Regions from separate parts of the Rudaea sp. genome, predicted to be linked through region 2. Evidence: predicted binding sites of a transcription regulator. Region 2 holds the regulator's gene; each other region holds the start of a gene.

Region 1 (6,681 bases), on a different contig from region 2:
GGCGGCTGGTCCCAGCTCGACGCGCGGCGCGGGATAAGCGCATCGAGAATGCGTTCTTCGGCCCGGTCTTCGGCCTGCGACTTGACCTGGTTCTTCGCCGCCTCACGCGCCATCTTCACCGCCGCGTCGGCGAGGTCGCGCACGATCTGCTCGACGTCCTTGCCGACGTAGCCGACCTCGGTGAACTTGGTCGCTTCGACCTTGATGAACGGTGCGTTGGCGAGCGCCGCGAGCCGACGCGCGATTTCCGTCTTGCCCACCCCGGTGGGGCCGATCATCAGGATGTTTTTCGGGGTGACCTCGTTGCGCAGCGCCGGATCGAGCTGCATGCGCCGCCAGCGGTTGCGCAGCGCGATCGCGACCGCGCGCTTGGCCGCGTTCTGGCCGATGATGTAGCGATCGAGTTCGTTGACGATTTCGCGGGGGGTGAGTTCGGACATGGCTGTGGATTGTGAACGGTGGGCGGCAAGCAGTGAAGGGAAAAAACGCGGCGGCGCGACGGATTGGCTCTTCCCGCTCACCGCTGACGGCTCACAGCTCTTCGATCGTGATGTTGTGGTTGGTGTAGATGCAGATGTCGCCGGCTATGCCGAGCGCCTTCTCGACGATCTCGCGCGCGCCGAGCTGCGAGTGCTGCAGCAGCGCACGCGCCGCCGCCTGCGCGTAGGGGCCGCCCGAACCGATCGCGATGAGGCCGTGCTCGGGCTCGAGCACATCGCCGTTACCCGAGATCAGCAACGACGCATCCTTGTCGGCCACCGCCAGCATCGCCTCGAGCCGACCAAGGCGGCGATCGGTGCGCCAGTCCTTGGCCAGTTCGACCGCGGCGCGCGTGAGGTTGTTGCCGTATTTGTCGAGTTTCTGCTCGAACAGCTCGAACAAGGTGAACGCATCGGCCGTCGCGCCGGCGAAGCCGGCGAGCACTTCGCCCTTGGTGCCGAGGCGGCGAACCTTGCGTGCGTTGGCCTTGACCACGGTCGCGCCCAGCGTGACCTGGCCATCGCCACCGATGACCACCTTGCCGTCGCGGCGCACCGAAACGATTGTTGTGGCGTGGAAACTGTCGTGCATGACGCGTTCTCGAAAATCTGCCGACCCACCGATATGTGGACTCCGCGGCGGATTCCAAGCATCGTCCCGCGTGCGCTGTGGATGCGCGCGCGCGGAGCACCTGCGCCTGCGGTTTTGCCCGTTGCCGTGCGCTGCCGCAGGCGCAGGTACTCCGCGTCAGCGCCGCAAATACAATCGTGTTTCCCCCTCGGACGACTTCTCCACGCGAATCGGCAACGCGCTTTGCAGAGCATGCAGCAGCGCATCCGTGTCGCCGATGCGGAAGTCGCCACTGATCTGCAGCATTCCCAGCGAATCGTCGACGATCACGAGACGAGGGGGACCGTAACGGTTCACTTTCGCCACGACATCACGCAACGGGGCGGCTCGGAACACGAGGTGGCCGCTGCTCCAATCCGTCACCATGGCCAGATCGGCGACCGTCTGCTTGCGCCACGTTGTAGCGCTGGAGATGAACTGATCGCCTGGCGCCAGCTCGACCGCGGCGCCGTCGCGATCACGGGTCACCGTGGCGCGACCGCTGATCAGGGTGATCCAGGTGTCGGCGGCGTCGCTGCGGATATCGAAGCTCGTGCCGAGATCGGCGATGGTGATGTCACCGCTGCGTACGTGGAACGGATGTCCCGGTTCGTGGGCCACGTCGAACAACGCCTCTCCGCGCATCAATTCGACCTCGCGCGAGCCACCCTCGACGCGGACGCGAACGCGGGTGTCCGTGTTCAGCGTCAGGTGCGAACCGTCTTCGAGCGTAAGTTCGCGCTGCTCTCCCGGCGCGGTCGAATAGTCGCGCGACGCCGTCATGGAGCGACCGGGCCATGTCGACCGGACGCCGAACGCGACGCAGGCGGCAGCGGCAGCGACTGCGAGCGCACCACCCCAGACCAGGGCGGAACCGTACCCTGGCAGCGCTTCGGTCCCGCCCGCCTGCCCGTGTCGACGGCGCGCGTCGCGCTCGTGCGGAAGCAAATCGAGAGAGTCCCAGAAACGTTGCGTCTCCGAATAGGCGTCGGCATGTTCCGCCGCGGCTGCGAGCCAGGCTTCGAAGGCACGGCGCTCGTGGGCCGAACAGTCGTAGGCGCGCAGGCGCACGAACCAGACCTCGGCCTCGGCCTGGATCGCGGCAGTCGACGATGACGGGCGCTGCTTCATCTATGACAGGAACGCATCGTGCCGATCCATCCCACAGCGCGCGCCGGCAGGTCGCCAGCGCATGCGCAATCCGGTTTTCTACCGTACGCGGCTGCGTGGCGAAACGCAACGCCATGCCGGCCACACCGGGGATCGCGCGGCAGCGGAGGAGTCCGCGCCGGACGGCTCAGCCCAGCCGCCGATAAAGCGTGCTGCGGCTGACCCCCAGGCTGCGCGCCGCAGCTGAGACATTGCCGGCGTGTTTTTCCAGGGCCTGACGCATCGCCCTCTCGGTAATTTCGCCCAACGCGACCAGAGTGTCCGCAGCGAGTGTCCGCGCGTCCGCTTCCACCGGCGGCGGTAACTCGTGGAACATCGCCGGCAGGTCGTGCGTTTCGACCCGGCCGCCCGGCCCCGCGAGTGCGACCAGTGTGCGCAACGCGCCCGTAAGCTGGCGCAGATTTCCGGGCCAGGAATAGTGCGCAAGGATGTCGAGCGGGCCGGGATCGAGGCGCGTGGGCGTGCCCGCGGTGAGTCGATTCCAGAAGATTTCGATCAACTCGCGACGATCGGGATACTCGCGCAGTGCCGGAAGGTTGACCGTGTAGTGCGCGATGCGGAAGAACAGGTCCGAGCGGAACTGATCGAGCGCTCCAACCTTGAGATTGCGGTTGGTCGCTGCAATCACGGTGAAATCGACCTTGGCCGGCTTGCCGCCACCGAGTGGTGTGACCTCGCGCTCCTGCAATACGCGCAGCAATCGCGTCTGCGCGGCGAGCGGCATGTCGCCGATCTCGTCGAGGAACAACACGCCGCCGTCGGCCTCCCGCAGCATTCCCTTCGCCCCGTGACGCTTCGCCCCGGTGAACGCGCCTTCCTCGTAACCAAACAATTCCGACTCGATCAGACTCTCGGGCAGACCTGCGCAGTTGACCGCGACGAACGGCATGTTCCCGCCGCCAAGGCGACGATGCAGTTCGCGCGCGAACACCTCCTTGCCGGTGCCGGTTTCCCCGAGCAGCAGCACCGACATGCCGGCGCGCAACACGCGCTCGGCGCGGTCGAGTTCGTGTTTGAGTCGCGCGTCGAACACGCCAATGTTGCCGCCGGCCGCCGATGCGGGCCGTGCCGGTCCGGCCGTGGCCGGACGATGTTGCTGTTCGTCCACGCGCACGAAGATCGGCTTGTTGAGATGGTCGCGCAGGCCGGCCTCGCCATGCAGCGATTCGAGCCTGGCATCGAACAATTCGTTGAATTCCCTGCGCCCGATGTCGCCGCGCACGAGATTGACCGCGCCGAGGCCGTGCCGGTTCGCCGCGACGAGGCGCCCGTCTTCGAACACCAGAATGCCTTCCTGCGGCGTACCGAGCAGACCGGCATCGCGTTGCACGCGCAGCACACGGCAATCCGGGAAATCACGCTCGAACAGGCGCCGTTCGATCTGGTCGACCGCGAAGCGCACCATGCCCAGCGCGTGCGTGTGATGCACCGACGACTCGCCCGACAGATCGAGCACGCCGGCGATCTTGCCGAACGGGTCGATGATCGGCACGGCCGAACAGCTGAGCACGCGATGCGGCGCGAAGAAATGTTCGGGGCCGCGTACCTCGATCGCGCGGCCCTCGATCATCGCCGTACCGATCGCGTTGGTACCGGTGTGGTTCTCGTTCCACGGCACGCCGGGGCGCAGCGAAACGCGTGCCGCCTTGTCGAGGAAGTCGGCGCTGCCGAGCGCCTCGAGGATCATGCCATCGGGCGAAGTCAAAATGACGATGCTGCCGGTCGCGCGCGCATCGGCGTACAGCGCGCGCACTTCGGGCAGACAGATACGGCGCAGTTCCTCGTATTTCTGGCAGACCTCGCGCAATGCGGTAGCGGCCAGAGGCTCGACGTTGGGACGCTCGTGCTCCGACAGACCAAGCCCCGCACAACGCTGCCAGGAACGCAGGATGGTGGCGGGCACGAGCCCACGCGGCGCATCGCCTTCATCGAAGAACCGATGGCGAGCGGCTTGGATGCGATCCAGAACAAAATCGGTCATGGAATTCCATGTGTCGCAATTTGCGACAGTTGTCTCTGGCGGGTGCACCGAGTCTGGACACAATTTCCGGGCGAATGCAACAAGCCATCTGCAACGTGCGTTGCGCACCGCAGCAACGCACGGCCAAGTGCATTTCTATACAAGTATCCTGACGTTGCTGCACCGCAATAGCTGCGGCCGTTGGCACGCTGCGTGCTCTACGCAGACGCCCACCAACCTGGAGCCTCACGCGTCATGACCAAACTCGAGCAGCAACATCTTGCGGTGCAAGTTCCGTTCAAGGCCCGCTACGAAAACTACATCGGCGGCAAGTGGCTCAAGCCCGTAGCCGGTCGCTATTTCGACAACGTCACGCCAGTCACCGGACAGGCGTTCTGCGAAGTCGCGCGTTCGGACAAGGACGACATCGAGCTCGCGCTCGACGCCGCGCACAAGGCAAAGACGGCCTGGGGCCGCACCGCGCCGGCCGAGCGCGCGAACATCCTCAACCGCATCGCCGACCGCATGGAGCAGAATCTCGACCTGCTCGCGCATGCGGAGACCTGGGACAACGGCAAGCCGCTGCGCGAGACGCGTGCCGCCGACATTCCGCTCGCGATCGACCACTTCCGCTACTTCGCCGGTTGCATCCGCGCGCAGGAAGGCTCGATCGGCGAAATCGACCACGACACCGTCGCCTACCAGTTCCACGAACCGCTCGGCGTCGTCGGCCAGATCATCCCGTGGAACTTTCCGATCCTGATGGCGGCATGGAAGCTTGCGCCCGCACTCGCGGCGGGCAACTGCGTGGTGCTCAAGCCGGCCGAACAGACTCCGGTCGGCATTCTGGTCTGGGCCGAACTGATCGGCGACCTGCTGCCGCCCGGCGTGCTCAACATCGTCAACGGCTTCGGCCTCGAAGCGGGCAAGCCGCTCGCATCGAGCCCGCGCATCGCCAAGATCGCGTTCACCGGCGAGACCACGACCGGCCGCCTGATCATGCAGTACGCGAGCCAGAACCTGATACCGGTGACGCTCGAGCTCGGCGGCAAGTCGCCGAACATCTTCTTCGACGATGTCGCCTCGCGCGACGACGATTTCTTCGACAAGGCGATCGAGGGTTTCGTCATGTTCGCCCTCAACCAGGGCGAGGTCTGCACCTGCCCGAGCCGCGCGCTGATCCACGAATCGATCTACGACAAGTTCATGCAACGCGCGATACAGCGCGTCAACGCGATCAAGGCCGGCAACCCGCTCGACCCGGCCACGATGATCGGCGCGCAGGCTTCGAGCGAACAGCTCGAGAAGATTCTCTCGTACATCGACATCGGCAAGCAGGAAGGCGCGAAGGTGCTGACCGGCGGCGAGCGCAACGTGCTCGGCGGCGATCTCAAGGACGGCTACTACGTCAAGCCGACCGTGTTCGCCGGCAGCAACAAGATGCGCATCTTCCAGGAGGAAATCTTCGGCCCGGTCGTCTCGGTAACGACCTTCAAGGACGAAGAGGAGGCGCTGCACATCGCCAACGACACGCTGTACGGCCTCGGCGCCGGCGTGTGGAGCCGCGAAGCGAATCGTTGCTACCGCTTCGGCCGCGAGATTCAGGCCGGGCGTGTGTGGACGAACTGCTACCACGCCTATCCCGCGCATGCAGCGTTCGGCGGCTACAAGCAGTCCGGCATCGGCCGCGAGACGCACAAGATGATGCTCGACCACTACCAGCAGACCAAGAACATGCTGGTCAGCTACTCGCCGAAGAAGCTCGGGTTCTTCTAGGTCCGGGGCCGGGGGATGCAGGAAGGAAGACGCGGGCTCCGGCCCGCGTCGTGGACGTGTTTGGTCACGAAACGGCAACGCGCTGCCGCGCTGCCGCGACAGAACAGATTTTTCCAACAACTACTGTCTGGGAGGAAACGTGTACGCGCCATCAACACCATCTAAGCAATTCCGGCGAGCGCCTCGCCGACTGATCCACGCAACCGCCCTGGCTGCGGCACTGGCCGCAGCGCAGGCCGGCGCCGTCGAGATTCAGTCCGGCGACTGGACCGTCGATGTCGGCGGCATCGTCAACGCCTACGCGACCAGCGTCAGTTGCTCGGGCGACGCGGTCGGCGGTCCGGCAATTGCCGGGCGTGGGCTCGGTTGCAGCGGCGAAAGCAGCAAGACGACGATCGGCAACGGCCTGTTGCCGAGCGGACTCGTCACCAAGTTCAAGACCAGCCAGGATGGCCTCGAGATCGGCGGCACGATCGGCATCTATGCGGCCACGGCGACGTCATCGGGCCTTGCCGCGAACAGCGGGGTCGACGTGCGCCAGGCGTTCTTTACGATCGGCACCGCCGAAGCCGGCACGCTCAAGATCGGCCGTGACTACGGTGTGTTCGGCTCGAACCCGATCCTCAGCGACATGACCCTGCTCGGCGCCGGCGCGCCGGTGCAGGGCACGCAGCGCGGCCGCGTCA
Region 2 (6,681 bases):
GACGAGGCGATGGCCGCGCGTGATGAGTTCCAGCGCGAGTTCGCTCTTGCCCGAACCCGACTCGCCGGTGATCAACACGCCGATCGAGTAGACCTCCATGAGCACGCCGTGCAGCGTGACGCGCCGCGCAAGCAGGCGCGTGAGGTGATACTGCAGATAGGTCAGCAACTCGTGGCCACGCTTGGGGCTGAGCCAGATGGGCGTGTTGCTCTCGTTGGCCGCGGTCAGTACATCGGCGGGCACGTCCTGATCCTTGGTCACGATCAACGCGGTGGGCTGGGCTGCGACGATGCGTTCGACCGCCTCCCAGCGTTCGCGCGCGTCGAGGCCGTTGAGCCAGTTCAGCTCCTCGGTGCCGATGATCTGGATCTTGTTCGGATAGATGATGTTGAGGTAACCGGCCAGCGAAGGCCGGCGCGCCTGCTTCTCGGCCGGTGCGAGCGCTCGCCTGTCGCCTGCCTCGCCGGCGACCCAGCGCAGGGCAAGTCGCTCGGATACCTTGTCGAACAGTTCGCGGGCGGTTAGGCGTTCCATGACGGCAGATCGGATCGAAGGATCGACATTCTGCCAGTTCGACGGAGCGGTTGCGACACGCGGCGCGCGGCCGCGTGCGCACGTTCCGGCGATGGCGCAACGCCGCCGCACGAGGCGGCGCTGCGACGGCTACTTCTTCTCCGGCTCCAGCCGCTGCGCCGCTTGGCCGAACACGTAGCGCCAGCCTTCGCGCCGGTGCACGTAGACGTCGCTGAACCAGAGCTTGTAGTCGGCTGTCTTGCCTTCGCGCGTGTACTTGATCCAGAGCAGGGCGGTGACGACGGCGGTGTCGCCGTAGACGCGCACCTTTTGCGTGCCGGGCATTTCCTCCTGGCGTTCGTAGACGTATTCCTTGGCGCGCGCGCTGGCGAGCAGGTCGGACTTGGAGTAGGCCTGGCCGCGTCCGCTGACGAGGGTGAAGTCGTCGGCGAGGATACGGTCCATCGTCGCCGCATCGTTCGCGGCGACGGCGGTCTGGTATTGCGTGTCGAGCGAGGCAACCGTGGCGGCGTCATCGGCAAGTGCCATAGCCGGCGACAGGGCGGCGGCGAGCAATGCAGCTCGCTTGAAGCGGAAAGGCAAGGTCATCGGTTCTCCTGATCGACGCGCGGATGCGCCTCGCGGAAACCGATGCTAGGGCGAGGACAAGAACCGTTCTTGGAGAATCTTGCGGTCGCCGCGCCGAAGCTGGCGGAATGCGCGCGGCGACACGCCCGCGGCGCGACGGAACGTGCGCACGAAGTTGGACAGGTCAGCGAAGCCGCACTCGAAGGCGATGTCGGTGACCGCATGGTCGGCATCGCCGAGCAGGCGCGCCGCGCGGCGCAGGCGCGCGCGCACGAGGTACTGGTGCGGGGTCACGCCGAGCGCCTGGGTGAACACGCGCAGGAAATGGAAGGCGCTCAGTTCCGCCTTGCGCGCGGCGGCATCGAGGTCGATCGGCGCGTGCGCGTTCGCATCGATCCACAAGGCCACCTCGACCGCGCGGCGGCGGTCCCGCGGCGAAGCTGCGGCTTGGCGCCGCCCTTGCCCGCGCAGCAGGTCGACGAGCCGTGAAGCCACGATGAGGCCGATCTCGTCGAGCGCCTGGTCGCCGAAGCCATCGATGCAGGCTTGGGCCAATTCCGCGAACACGGCCAGTTCGGCGAGCGGCGGCAGGCCGCGGCTTTGCCAAAGGCCGTCCGCGCAGGCCAGCGCGTCGAACAGGTTCGGCGCGAGATGGAACGACAGGCATTCGTCGCCGCAGGGATGATGCTCGTGGGTGCAGACGAACTCGTCGCCCGCGCGGCCGAGCAGGAAGGAACCGGCAACGAGTTCGTGCTCGGCACCGCGGCAGCGATAGCCGAAACTGCCGCGGCGCACGTAGGAGAAGGAATGGCCGCCGTGTCGCTCGGCGAACGGGCGCGTGTGCGGACCCGCGTCGCAGCGGTAGTCGGTGACGATCAGCGCACCGCGGTGCAAGAGCGTGGGAGTCGCCATGCCGCCCAGTTTACGTCAACCGGGCGGCAGGCGCGGCAGGACGTCAGCTCGCGTAGCGTGCCTCGCGTACGGTGTCGCGGTGGTGGTTCTGCAGTTTTTCCTTGTGTTTCTTCACCTGGCGGTCGAGCTTGTCGGCGAGGCCGTCGATCGCTGCGTAGAGGTCGGCACCGGTGGCGTCGGCGTGAATGGTCTTGTTCGCGCCGCAATGCACGGTGGCTTCGGCTTTCTGGAACAGCTTCTCGACGGAGAGGACCACAGCGGCATCATGCAGGTGCTCGAAATGTCGGACAATGCGTCCGAGCTTCGATTCGGCGTAATCGCGCAGCGCGGGGGTGACGATGACTTGATGCCCACTGACGGTGATCTGCATGACGAAATCCTCTGTATTGAAGTTTCAGGTTGCCCGCCAAACGCGGCGGACAAAAATTCAGACCGATGCCTCGATGGTTGGTTCCGTGCCTGCCTCCTTTTCGTTGGATGGAAGTGGGTTGAGTCGTGGCGCGCCGGTCATGGCGCGGAGGCGGCCAGACACAAACGGCCGCGCTCGGAGGAAGAAGGAATATTCATGCCCTCGCGGTACTTCGCCACGGTGCGCCGGGCGACCTCGATGCCGCGCTTGTTCAGCTCGGAAGCGAGAGCCTGGTCCGACAAGGGCTTGCGCGGAGTTTCGTCGTCGATCAGCTTCTTGATCATCGCCTGGATCGCGGTCGCCGAGGCCGCGCCGCCGTCCACCGTGCCGACCCCGGAGGAGAAGAAGAACTTGAACTCGAACGTGCCGCGCGGCGTGTGCAGGTACTTGCGCGTGGTCATGCGCGAGACCGTGGATTCGTGCATGCCGATCTCGTCGGCGATGTCGCGCAACACGAGCGGGCGCATCGCTTCGGCGCCGAAATCGAGGAAGGCGCTTTGCGCGCGCACGATCGCGCTTGCGACCTTGAGCATCGTGTCCGCGCGCGTTGCCAGACTCTTGATCAGCCAGCGCGCCTCCTGCAATTGGCCGCGCAGATATTGGGCGTCGTCGCGCTGCGCGCGCGCGATCAGGCCCGAGTAGTGGCGATTGATCGACAGTCGCGGCTGGCAATGCGGGCTCAGGGTGACGTTCCAGCGTCCGCCCTGGCGACGCGCGTAGGCATCGGGTGCGACGAATTCAGTCGCGGTCGCGCTGTACCGTGCGCCGGGTTTCGGGTCGAGAGAACGGATCAGCGCGATCGCCGCATCGATCTCGGTGGTATCGGCGCGCAGCAGCTTTGCCAGGCGCGCGCGATCGTTGCGCGCCAGCGTTTCCAGATGCGCGGTCACGATCTCGCGCGCGGCCTTCCAGCCAGCGGTCGACGGATCGAAAGTGTCGAGCTGCACGCGCAGGCATTCGCCCAGGTTGCGGCTGGCCACGCCGATCGGATCGAAATGCTGGATGCGGTGGCGCATCGCCTCGACTTCCGCGGCCGTCGCCGCGTTGCCGTTGACGGAAGGCAGGCCGGCGAGCGAACCGCACAGCGATTCGGCATCCTCGTGCAGATATCCATCCTCGTCTATCGCCTCGATGATCGCCGCACCGATCGCGCGGTCGCGCGGCGACAGCGCGGTGAGGTTGAGTTGCCAGAGCAGGTGATCGCGCAGGTCTTCGGGTTCGGGATCCTGCTTCTCGACGCCGTCCTCGTCGACCGGCTTGGGGCTGCCGTAGTCGCTGCCGTCGTCCTCGAAGTCTCCGGCGAGTTCGAAATCGTCGACCTCGCGTGTTTCGTCGCCGGCGTTGTCACTGCGTTCGCCGGCATCGTGCTCGGCTTCGGCGGGCTCGGTCGTCGCGGATTCACCGTCGAACGAATATTCGTCGCTTGCTGCCGGGTCGTCGTCGTTGCCGGCTTCGCTCAGTTCGAGCAGGGGATTGGACTCGAGCACCTCGCGCAGTTCGATTTCGAGTTCGACACTCGACATCTGCAGCAGTTTGATCGCCTGCTGCAGTTGTGGCGTCAGCGAAAGCTGCTGATGCAGGCGGAGTTGTAAAGCGGGTTTCACGGAGACGGCAAACTCACCCAGAACGACGGCGGAATCAGCATAGCGCCAAATCGGCCGGTCGGGTAAATCCGGAAGCACAAATTTTTCCGCTGGTCCATCGCGGCGGGCCGGTCCCGGCAGCCGTGGCCGGCAGACCGGACGATCGCCCCGCCCTAGGCCAGAGGCAGATGGATCTCTATTTCCAGGCCGCCGCCGGAGACGTTGCCGGCGCAGATTCGCCCGCCCTGGCGTTCGATCGCGCGCTTGGCGATCGCCAGGCCCAGGCCAGAACCGCCGCTCTTGCGCGCGCGCGCATCGTCGGTGCGATAGTAAGGCTCGAAGATGCGCGCGAGGTCGGATTCGTCCACGCCGGGACCGGCGTCGGCGACGCGCAACCGCGCCTCGCGCTCGCTACGGTCGAGGCGGATGCGGATGGTCGAGTCGGCGCGCGTGTAGTTGACCGCATTGCGCACGACGTTTTCGATCGCGCTGCCGAGCAGGTCGGCCTCGGCCTGCACCTGCAGCGGCGTGCTTTGCTGGATCAGCAGCGAACAATGCCGCGCCTGTGCTTCGAATGCCGCGTCGGCGACGATGTCGGCGACGAGCGTGTCGAGTGCGAGCGGCTCCACCCTCGAGGGCGTGGTCGTTTCCATGCGCGAGAGCTGGATCGCCTGCGCGATCATTTCTTCGAGCCGTTCCGACTCGCGTTCGATGCGGTCGAGCTGGAGTTTGGCGTCGCCGGCCTGCACCTGCGCGCGCGCGAGTTCGAGCGCCACGCGCTGGCGCGCGAGTGGCGAGCGCATCTCGTGCGAGACGTCGCGGATCAGGCGGCGCTGACCCTCGACGAGTTCCTTGAGGCGCGCGGCCATGCCGTCGAACTCGCTGGCGAGGGCGAGCATCTCCGCGCTGCGCCCGAATTTCAGTGCGCCGACGCGCGCGTCGAGATCGCCGCCGGCAACACGCCGCGCGCCGGCGCGGATGCGCGACAGCGGCGCCGCGATGTAGGCGGCGAGGATCAGGGAGAACATCGCGCTGATCACGCTGGCGATGACTACCTGGTCCCAGAAATACGTCGGCCGCCGGGTGAGAATGCGCAACACCGCCGACTGGAGATAGGCGGCGACCGCGGTATAGCGTGTACCGTCGGGCAGGGAGATCGCGCGGATGCGCGTGCGCCGCGAATGTAGCCCCTGTTCGTCGACGACTGCGCCGGCTACCTCCTCGGCTATGCCGGGCCCGGTCTCGTTGCCGAGAATGTCTCGGTTGTTCGCGTCGAGCACGTACAGGGTGATGCCGCGATCGCTCGCGCCTCGCTGCACCTCGCGCAGCGCCTCGATACCGCCCGCGTGCAGGGCACGACTCGCGCCGCGCAACTGGTCGTTGAGCACCGATTCCATGCGCGTGATGCCGAGCCCTGGAATTTCCTCGTTCTCGAACGTGTACGAGGTGCTCCAGGCGATCGCGAGAATCAGCACGAGGGTGCCGGTCCAGAACAGGGCGAAGATGCGCCAGAACAGGCGGCGCATGGCGTCAGGTTTCGTCGACCACGCGGAACAGGTAGCCGCCGCGCTGGATCGTGTGGATCAGCGAGTCGCCGTCGGCGGCGGGGCCGAGCTTGCGCCGCAGCTTGGAGATGTGCACGTCGATGCTGCGATCGAACGGGCGCAGCGTGCGTCCGAGTACCGCCTGCGCGATCGCGTCCTTGCCGACCACGCGACCGGCCTCGCGCATCAGCATGGCGAGGATATTGAACTCGGTGCCGGTCAACGCGATCGCCTCGCCGCGCACGCTGACCGTGCGTGCCGCCGCGGCAAGCTTGACCGGGCCCAGGCTGAGGTCGCCCATGTGCGCTGTCTCGGCCTCGCCGCGCGTGCGGCGCAGGATCGCGCGCAGGCGCGCGGCGATCTCGCGCGGGTTGCACGGTTTGGGCACGTAGTCGTCGGCGCCGAGCTCGAGGCCGAGGATGCGATCGATGTCCTCGCCGAGCGCGGTCAGCATCAGCACCGGCAACTGCGACGCGCGGCGCAGCTCGCGCAGCACGTCGATGCCGGATTTCTGCGGCAGCATCACGTCGAGGATCACCGCGTCGTAGTTGCCTTCGGTGAGGGTACGCAGGGCCGAATTGCCGTCCCCGGCGACATCGACGTGGAAGCCTTCGCGCTCGAGGAAGTCGCTGAGCAACTGGCTCAGTTCCTCGTCGTCATCGGCGAGCAGAATGTTGGCATCACTCATGCTGGCAACTATACCGCGCCAGCGCGCACTGTCACCTCCCTGCGCTAGTTTTTGCAAATGCTTACATCCGCTTACGGCGTGCGCCGATGCTCTGTTTGCTCGTCTGTTCCGGTGCAGGCGGGACTGCCGAGGCAGGATGCCGAAACGGGCATTCGCGCTGCGAATGGCCCGCGGGACGCGTGCCACGCGAAAGCCGAGCCGGCTACGCGCCTGCCGGCATCAACAGCAACAGGGCCGCGCCGAGTGCGATGCGATAGAGCGCGAACGGTGTGAAACGATGGGTGCGGATGAAACCGAGCAGCCACTTCACCGCGACGAAGGCGACGACCGTCGAGACGACGAAGCCGAGCGCGAGCGCGCTCCAGTCCTCGTGGCCTGCGCTGGCTTTCATCGCCTTGAGCAGTTCGTAGGCGGAGGCCGCGAACATGGTCGGGATGCCGACGA
Region 3 (6,681 bases), on a different contig from region 2:
ACGGTGGAAAACTACTTCAACGGTTATTCGATTGCCGGCGATACGCTGTCGGCCCTGGCGGTGCCGGCGACGATCCTCACCGCCGCGGACGACCCGATCATTCCGGTCGCCGATTTTCATGCGCTGAAGCTTTCCGCGTCGACCGAACGCGTCATCGTGCCGCACGGCGGGCACTGCGGCTTCATCCGCGACGCGAGCCTGTCGAGCTGGGCCGAGGATTTCCTTGCCGAACGCCTGAACGCGCATCTGGGCAATCGCCCCTGAGCGTACCGTTTCGCCTATCATGACGGCCGGTTCCACATGTCTTTTCCGTCGATGACCCTCGAAGAAATCCTGCCGCTGCACCGTGCCGGCGAGTTCGATGCCGCCGAACGCGCGTACCGCGAACATCTTGCCGCCCAACCGGACGACGTCGATGCCCTGCACCTGCTCGGCGTGGTGTTGCATCAGCGCGGCGACAGCGCCGCGGCGATGGCGCCGTTGTTGCAGGCGGTGCGCATCGCGCCGGACGTGGCGCGGCTGCATCTCACGCTCGGCGGCGTGCTCATGCAGTTGGGTCAGGACGAGGCTGCGCGAGGCGCGTTCCTGCGCGCGCTGGAGCTCGATCCGAACCTGGTCGAGGCACACGGCGTGCTCGGCCATCTGCAGTTGGGCGAAGGCGACCTCGATGCCGCGGAGAATCGCTTCCGCATCGGCCGCCGCGCCACCGATGCGTTCGAAGACGAGGACCCGCTGATCCTGCTTGGCCTCGGCAACATCTACCTTGCGCGCGGCGATGGCGTGACCGCGTCGAAGTTCCTCAGCCGGGCGGCCTCGCTCAGGCCGGACGATGCGGCGATCCAGACCGCGCTCGGCCAGAGCCTGTTCGCGCAGGAAAGCTTCGCGTTCGCCGAGCAGGCGCTGGCCAATGCACTGCGCCTGCACCCGGATTCGAGCACCGCGAAATTGTTCCTCGCGCGTGCGCGCATGCGCCAGAACAAGGACGACGCCGCGCGCGAAGGATTCAGCGAGCTGGTCGCCGCCGGCAAGCAGGTGTTCGGCGCGACCGCGGGACTCGGCGATATCGCGCGCAAGCATGGGCAGACGGTCAAGGCCCTGAAGTACTACAAGCGCGCGCTCGAACTCGACCCCACGCATGCCGGCGCGATCAACGCCTGCGCCTGGTGCATGGAAAAACTCGGCGACCCCGAAGCCGCGGTGCGCTACCTCAGCGACGGCGTGCGGCGCTCCCCCGATGCCGATTCGCTGCGTCCGCAGCTCGCCGTGCTGCTCGAACGGCTCGGCCGCGGCGACGAGGCGGCGCAGGTACGTGCGGCGCTCGCGGGTTGAACGCGACGATGACGACGCACGATACGCAGGCCGACGCGCAGCTGCAGCGCGCCCGCGCCGCCGTGGAGGCGGGGCGCTACGCGGAGGCCGACGCGGCGTTCGCGCTCGTGCTGACGCAGGATCCCGGCCATGCCGAGTCGCTGAACTATCTCGCCCAACGCGCCCTCGTCGATGGGCGCCCGGCGCAGGCGATCGAGTTGCTCGAGCGTGCGCTCGCACGCGACGCGGACAATGCCGAGTCATGGAAGAACCTCGGTTTCGCGCGCCTCGCCGCGGGCCAGGGCGAAGCCGCGACGGCCGCACTGGAGGCCTCGATCCGTCTCGATCCCGGCGCGTTCCGCGCGCGCCTGTTTCTCGCCCAGATCCACGAACGCGCCGGCCGCGTGCGCGAGGCGACGATGCAGTACTTCGGGGCCATCGTTGCCGCGCAGGCGCAGGGTCTCTGGCTCAGCGAGGAGAGCACGCCGCCGGCAATGCGCGAACGCGTGCTGCAGGCGATGGATTTCGTCGATCGCCATCGCCGCGCGATCTTCGCCGAGGTGCTCGAACCTCTGCGCACGCAACACGGCGACGCCGCGCTTGCGCGCGTCCAGCGCTGCCTCGCCATCTATCTCGGCGAAGCGTCGGCCGATTGGCCCGATCCACGCCAGCGGCCGAAATTTCTCTATTTCCCGGGCCTGCCAACGCCGCCGTATTTCGATCGCGCGCTGTTTCCGTGGTATGCCGCGCTGGAGGAAAACGTCGGCGTGATCCGCGCCGAACTGCACGAGGTGCTGCGCGACGAGGCAGGCATCGCGCCGTTCCTCGGCACGAACGCGCTCGACCGGGTCGGTGACCAGCTCGCCGGCGCGGAAGCACCGCCCGCCTGGGACGCATTCTTCTTTCATCGCCACGGCGAGCGCATCGACGAAAATTGCGCGCGGTGCCCGCGCACCGCAGCGATCCTCGATTCGCTGCCGCTGGTGCGCATTCGCGAACACGCGCCGGAAATCTGCTTTTCGCTGCTCACGCCGGGCACGCACATCCTGCCGCATCGCGGCGTGACCAACACGCGCCTGGTCACCCACCTGCCGCTGATCGTGCCCGAGGATTGCGCCATCGTCGTCGGCGGCGAAAAGCGCGAGTGGCGCGAAGGCGAGTGTTTCACCTTCGACGACACGTTCGAGCACGAGGCGTGGAACCGCGGTGCGTCCACGCGCGTGGTCATGCTGATGGATTGCTGGAACCCCTACCTCAGCGAGGTCGAACGCGACGCAGTCACCCTGCTGGTCGGCGCGATCGGCGATTTCAATCGCGCGGCGGGTATCAACAGCTGACACTGCCCGGCATCGGGGCTCCCTCTCCTTTCAAAGAGAGGGGCCAGGAGCACCGGGCAGTGACGCGGTTACTCCTGCGGCGCCACGTTGAGATAGCCGCCTGCGGCGGCGACGGTGGCCCACAGTTCGGCGGCAAGATGGAACGAGCGACCGAACAGGTCCTCGGCCGCCGCACGGTCGCCGTTCATCAGATAGTACGCGCCGACTTCGGCGATTTCCTTCTCATCTTCCGGATTGGCCTGCGTGTATTTGTCGAACAGCGGCTTGGCCTTGGCCCATTCGCCGGCTTCGCGGTAGACGCGCGCGACGCGGAACTCGTCGCTAGGCTTGTGCTTCTTGTTCAGTACGTCGTCGAAAATCGCCTGACCTTCGGCCTTCATGCCGCCGAGGTAATAGACGCGGCCGATTGCGATGCGTTCCCAACTGCCGTCGCCCGCCTGCGCACGGGCGGCGTCGAGCAGGGCACGTGCGGCCTCCTGCTTGGACTTGCCCTGGAACAGTGACGTTTCGAGCTTCTTCTGTCCGGCGAAACCGACGCCGATTCCGGCGGCGAAGATCAGGGCAGCGAGGGCGGTATGACGAAATTTCATTGCGACTCCTTGTGCGTGGTGTGGTTCGACCCCGGGACAGCATATCCGTGTCGGTGGCGGCGTTGCATGCGCAGTTTCCGCGACCTGGGGCGGCGCCGCGATCTACGATTTTGGTGCATATTTGGAGACGTTGCATCAAAATAGTGCGAATTCGTGCTGCGTTACGATTTTCGGTGGCCATGCCTCTTGATTACAAAAGAGTTTTCATCGTTGGCATCCAGATTGCTTTATTTTCGTCACAACTATTCAACCAAGGGAATCGTCATGTCCTCCAGCTTCACCCAGTTCGTCAAAGACAACAAAGTCGAGTTCGTCGACCTGCGCTTCGCCGACATGCTCGGCAAGCAGCATCACGTTACCTTTCCGGCCAAGGCCATCGACGAAAGCCTGTTCGAGGACGGCAAGATGTTCGACGGCTCCAGCATCGCGGGCTGGAAGGGGATCAACGATTCCGACATGGTGTTGATGCCCGATCCGGACAGCGCGATCCTCGATCCGTTCGCCGCCGATCCGACCGTGATCCTCACCTGCGACGTGCTCGAGCCGTCGACGATGCAGGCCTATACGCGCTGCCCGCGCTCGGTGGCCAAGCGCGCCGAAGCGTACCTGAAGTCCTCGGGCATCGCCGACACCGCGTTCTTCGGCCCGGAGCCGGAATTCTTCATCTTCGACTCGGTGCGCTACAAGAACGACATGCAGGGCGCCAGCTTCGAGATCAATTCCGAAGAGGCCGCGTGGAGCACGAACGACAAGTTCGATGGCGGCAATTCCGGCCATCGTCCGGGCGTCAAGGGTGGCTATTTCCCGGTGCCGCCGGTTGATTCGCTGCAGGACCTGCGCAGCGAGATGTGCAAGGTGCTCGAAGCCTGCGGCCTGACGATCGAAGTGCATCATCACGAAGTCGCGACTGCCGGCCAGTGCGAGATCGGCACCAGGTTCAACACGTTGACGAAGAAGGCCGACGAACTGCTGACGATGAAGTACGTCATCAAGAACGTGGCCCACCAGAACGGCAAGACCGCGACCTTCCTGCCGAAGCCGATCGTCGGCGACAACGGTTCCGGCATGCACGTGCACCAATCGCTGGCCAAGGGCGGCACGAACCTGTTCGCGGGCGATTTGTACGGCGGCCTTTCGCAAACCGCGCTGTACTACATCGGCGGCATCTTCAAGCACGCGCGTGCGATCAACGCCTTCACCAACTCGACCACGAACAGCTACAAGCGCCTCGTGCCGGGCTTCGAAGCGCCGGTAATGCTCGCCTACTCGGCGCGCAACCGCTCGGCCTCGTGCCGCATCCCGTTCGTGCACTCGCCGAAGGCACGCCGCATCGAGCTGCGCTTCCCCGATCCGATGAACACCGGCTACCTCACCTTCACCGCGCTGATGATGGCCGGCCTCGACGGCATCCTCAACAAGATCGATCCGGGCGCGCCCGCGGACAAGGATCTGTACGATCTGCCGCCGGAAGAGGAGAAGCTGATCCCGACCGTGTGCCACTCGCTCGACCAGGCACTCGAGGCGCTGGACAAGGATCGCGCCTTCCTCAAGGCCGGCGGCGTGTTCAGCGACGACTTCATCGATGCCTACATCGAATTGAAGATGGGTGAAGTGTCGAAGTTCCGTGCGGCGACGCACCCGGTCGAGTACCAGATGTACTACTCGATCTGAGCGATTGCCCCTATCCCGCCGGGATAGGGGCAAGGGTTCGGCTGGCGACGGTCGAACCCGCATCCGCCCCTCGGCGGGCGCCTTCTCCGGGCGGGAGAAGGAAGGAAAAAGTATACAAGTTCATTTCTGGAGATTGAGTACTCACGCTCAGGGTTGAGTGTTGTCTGCAAAAAGGCAGCCGAGGCGAAAAAAACGCAGGGCTGGGGGCGGGACGGAAAACGCGTCGTTCGCGGCGCACACGCTTTCTTTCCCCGACGTTACTGGAGACCTACGTGATGAAGACCCGCCTGACCCTCGCGATCCTTTCCGCCGCCCTGCTTTCGGCCAGGGCGCACGCCGATGAACCCACCGCCGCGCCGACTCCGGACTGGACCTTTCCCGGTTCGGTGTCGATCGCCAACGACTACATCTTCCGCGGCCTGACCCAGACCAATACCGAACCGGCGCTGCAGGCCGGCATCGAAGTCGACCACGCCTCGGGTTTCTACGCCGGTGCGTGGGGCAGCAACATAAACTGGCTGCACGACTACACTTCGGCGGTTTCGTCCAGCCTCGAAGTCGACCTCTACGCCGGCTACCGCACCAAGATCGCCGACACGATCGGCCTCGACGTCGGCCTGTACGAGTACTACTACCCGGGTGACTTTCCGAAGAACGTCGGCTACAAGCTGCCGTACACGCTGGAAGGCTATGTCGCGCTGAGCTACAGCTTCGTCTCGCTCAAGTACTCGCACACCTTCACCAACCTGTTCGGCTTCGCCGGCACCAAGCACTCGGGCTATCTCGACCTGTCGGCCAACTACGAGTTCGTGCCAACCTGGGTAGTCAATGCGCACATCGGCCGGCAGAAGGTCGACGGTTTCAGCGCGGCAAGCTACACCGACTACAAGCTCGGTGTGACCAAGAATTTCGACGGCGGCTGGTCGCTCGCGGTCGCGTACTACGACACCAATGCGGACAAGGCCGTCTACACGTTTCCGGACGGCACTTTCCAGGGGCGTTCCACCGGCGTCGTATCCCTGGCCAAGACCTTTTGATCCACACGAGGAGGCAGCATGAAACTCATCACCGCAATCATCCGGCCGTTCAAGCTCGAGGAGGTGCGCGAAGCACTGACTCAGGCCGGCGTGTCGGGCCTCACCGTCACCGAAGTCAAGGGCTACGGGCGGCAGAAGGGACATACCGAGCTCTACCGCGGCGCGGAATACGTCGTCGACCTGTTGCCGAAGATCAAGATCGAGGCGGTCGTGCCCGATGAACTGCTCGAGCCTGCGCTCGACGCGGTCATCGCCGGCGCGCGCACCGACAAGATCGGCGACGGCAAGATTTTCGTCAGCCCGGTCGAACAGGCGCTGCGCATCCGCACCGGCGAAGCCGGAAAGGATGCTTTATGAGTGCGCTCGTCCTTGATCGCGAAGATCAAAAAGCGGCCATCGGTGGCCGCACTTTCAAATTTTCCGGAATTCTCACCATGCACACTTCGATGGACTACCGGCGATTCCTCCCGATCCTTGCCGCGCTGGGCGGCGGCGCGGTTGCACTGTTGCTCGCGCAGCACGGTTTCGCGCAGGAGGCGGCGCAGGCTGCCGCGCCCGCCGCGGCAGCGCCGCCGGCGCCGGTGCCAAACAAGGGCGATGTCGCCTGGATGCTGACCTCGACCGCGCTCGTGCTGCTGATGAGCGTGCCCGCGCTCGCGCTGTTCTACGGTGGCCTCGTGCGCACCAAGAACATGCTTTCGGTACTGATGCAGGTATTCGTCGTGTTCTCGCTGATCA

Evidence for each region. Region 2 encodes sigma-54, which starts transcription at its own class of promoters, with help from an activator protein. Its sites were predicted from a motif close to TGGCACGNGCNTTGC; they were not measured.
Region 1: a site for sigma-54 is predicted at 4,422-4,436, ahead of adh (aldehyde dehydrogenase). Genes of this name have one in related genera too.
Region 3: a site for sigma-54 is predicted at 3,447-3,461, ahead of glnA (type I glutamate--ammonia ligase). Genes of this name have one in related genera too.

The regions. Positions count from the first base shown of each region.
Region 1 is NZ_DBNHDN010000016.1:59,591-66,271, reverse strand. It holds gene hslU (ATP-dependent protease ATPase subunit HslU) at 1-440, opposite strand, end outside; gene hslV (ATP-dependent protease subunit HslV) at 532-1,071, opposite strand; gene AC16HO_RS06330 (FecR family protein) at 1,228-2,220, opposite strand; gene AC16HO_RS06325 (sigma-54-dependent Fis family transcriptional regulator) at 2,387-4,240, opposite strand; gene adh (aldehyde dehydrogenase) at 4,475-5,995, shown strand; gene AC16HO_RS06315 (porin) at 6,135-6,681, shown strand, end outside.
Region 2 is NZ_DBNHDN010000006.1:14,405-21,085, forward strand. It holds gene hprK (HPr(Ser) kinase/phosphatase) at 1-534, opposite strand, end outside; gene AC16HO_RS01400 (nuclear transport factor 2 family protein) at 664-1,122, opposite strand; gene AC16HO_RS01405 (helix-turn-helix domain-containing protein) at 1,168-2,013, opposite strand; gene hpf (ribosome hibernation-promoting factor, HPF/YfiA family) at 2,057-2,383, opposite strand; gene AC16HO_RS01415 (RNA polymerase factor sigma-54) at 2,521-4,026, opposite strand; gene AC16HO_RS01420 (ATP-binding protein) at 4,179-5,531, opposite strand; gene AC16HO_RS01425 (response regulator) at 5,536-6,237, opposite strand; gene AC16HO_RS01430 (undecaprenyl-diphosphate phosphatase) at 6,440-6,681, opposite strand, start outside.
Region 3 is NZ_DBNHDN010000031.1:98,914-105,594, forward strand. It holds gene AC16HO_RS11040 (YheT family hydrolase) at 1-264, shown strand, start outside; gene AC16HO_RS11045 (tetratricopeptide repeat protein) at 301-1,329, shown strand; gene AC16HO_RS11050 (aspartyl/asparaginyl beta-hydroxylase domain-containing protein) at 1,338-2,645, shown strand; gene AC16HO_RS11055 (tetratricopeptide repeat protein) at 2,714-3,235, opposite strand; gene glnA (type I glutamate--ammonia ligase) at 3,500-4,906, shown strand; gene AC16HO_RS11065 (TorF family putative porin) at 5,182-5,943, shown strand; gene AC16HO_RS11070 (P-II family nitrogen regulator) at 5,962-6,300, shown strand; gene AC16HO_RS11075 (ammonium transporter) at 6,378-6,681, shown strand, end outside.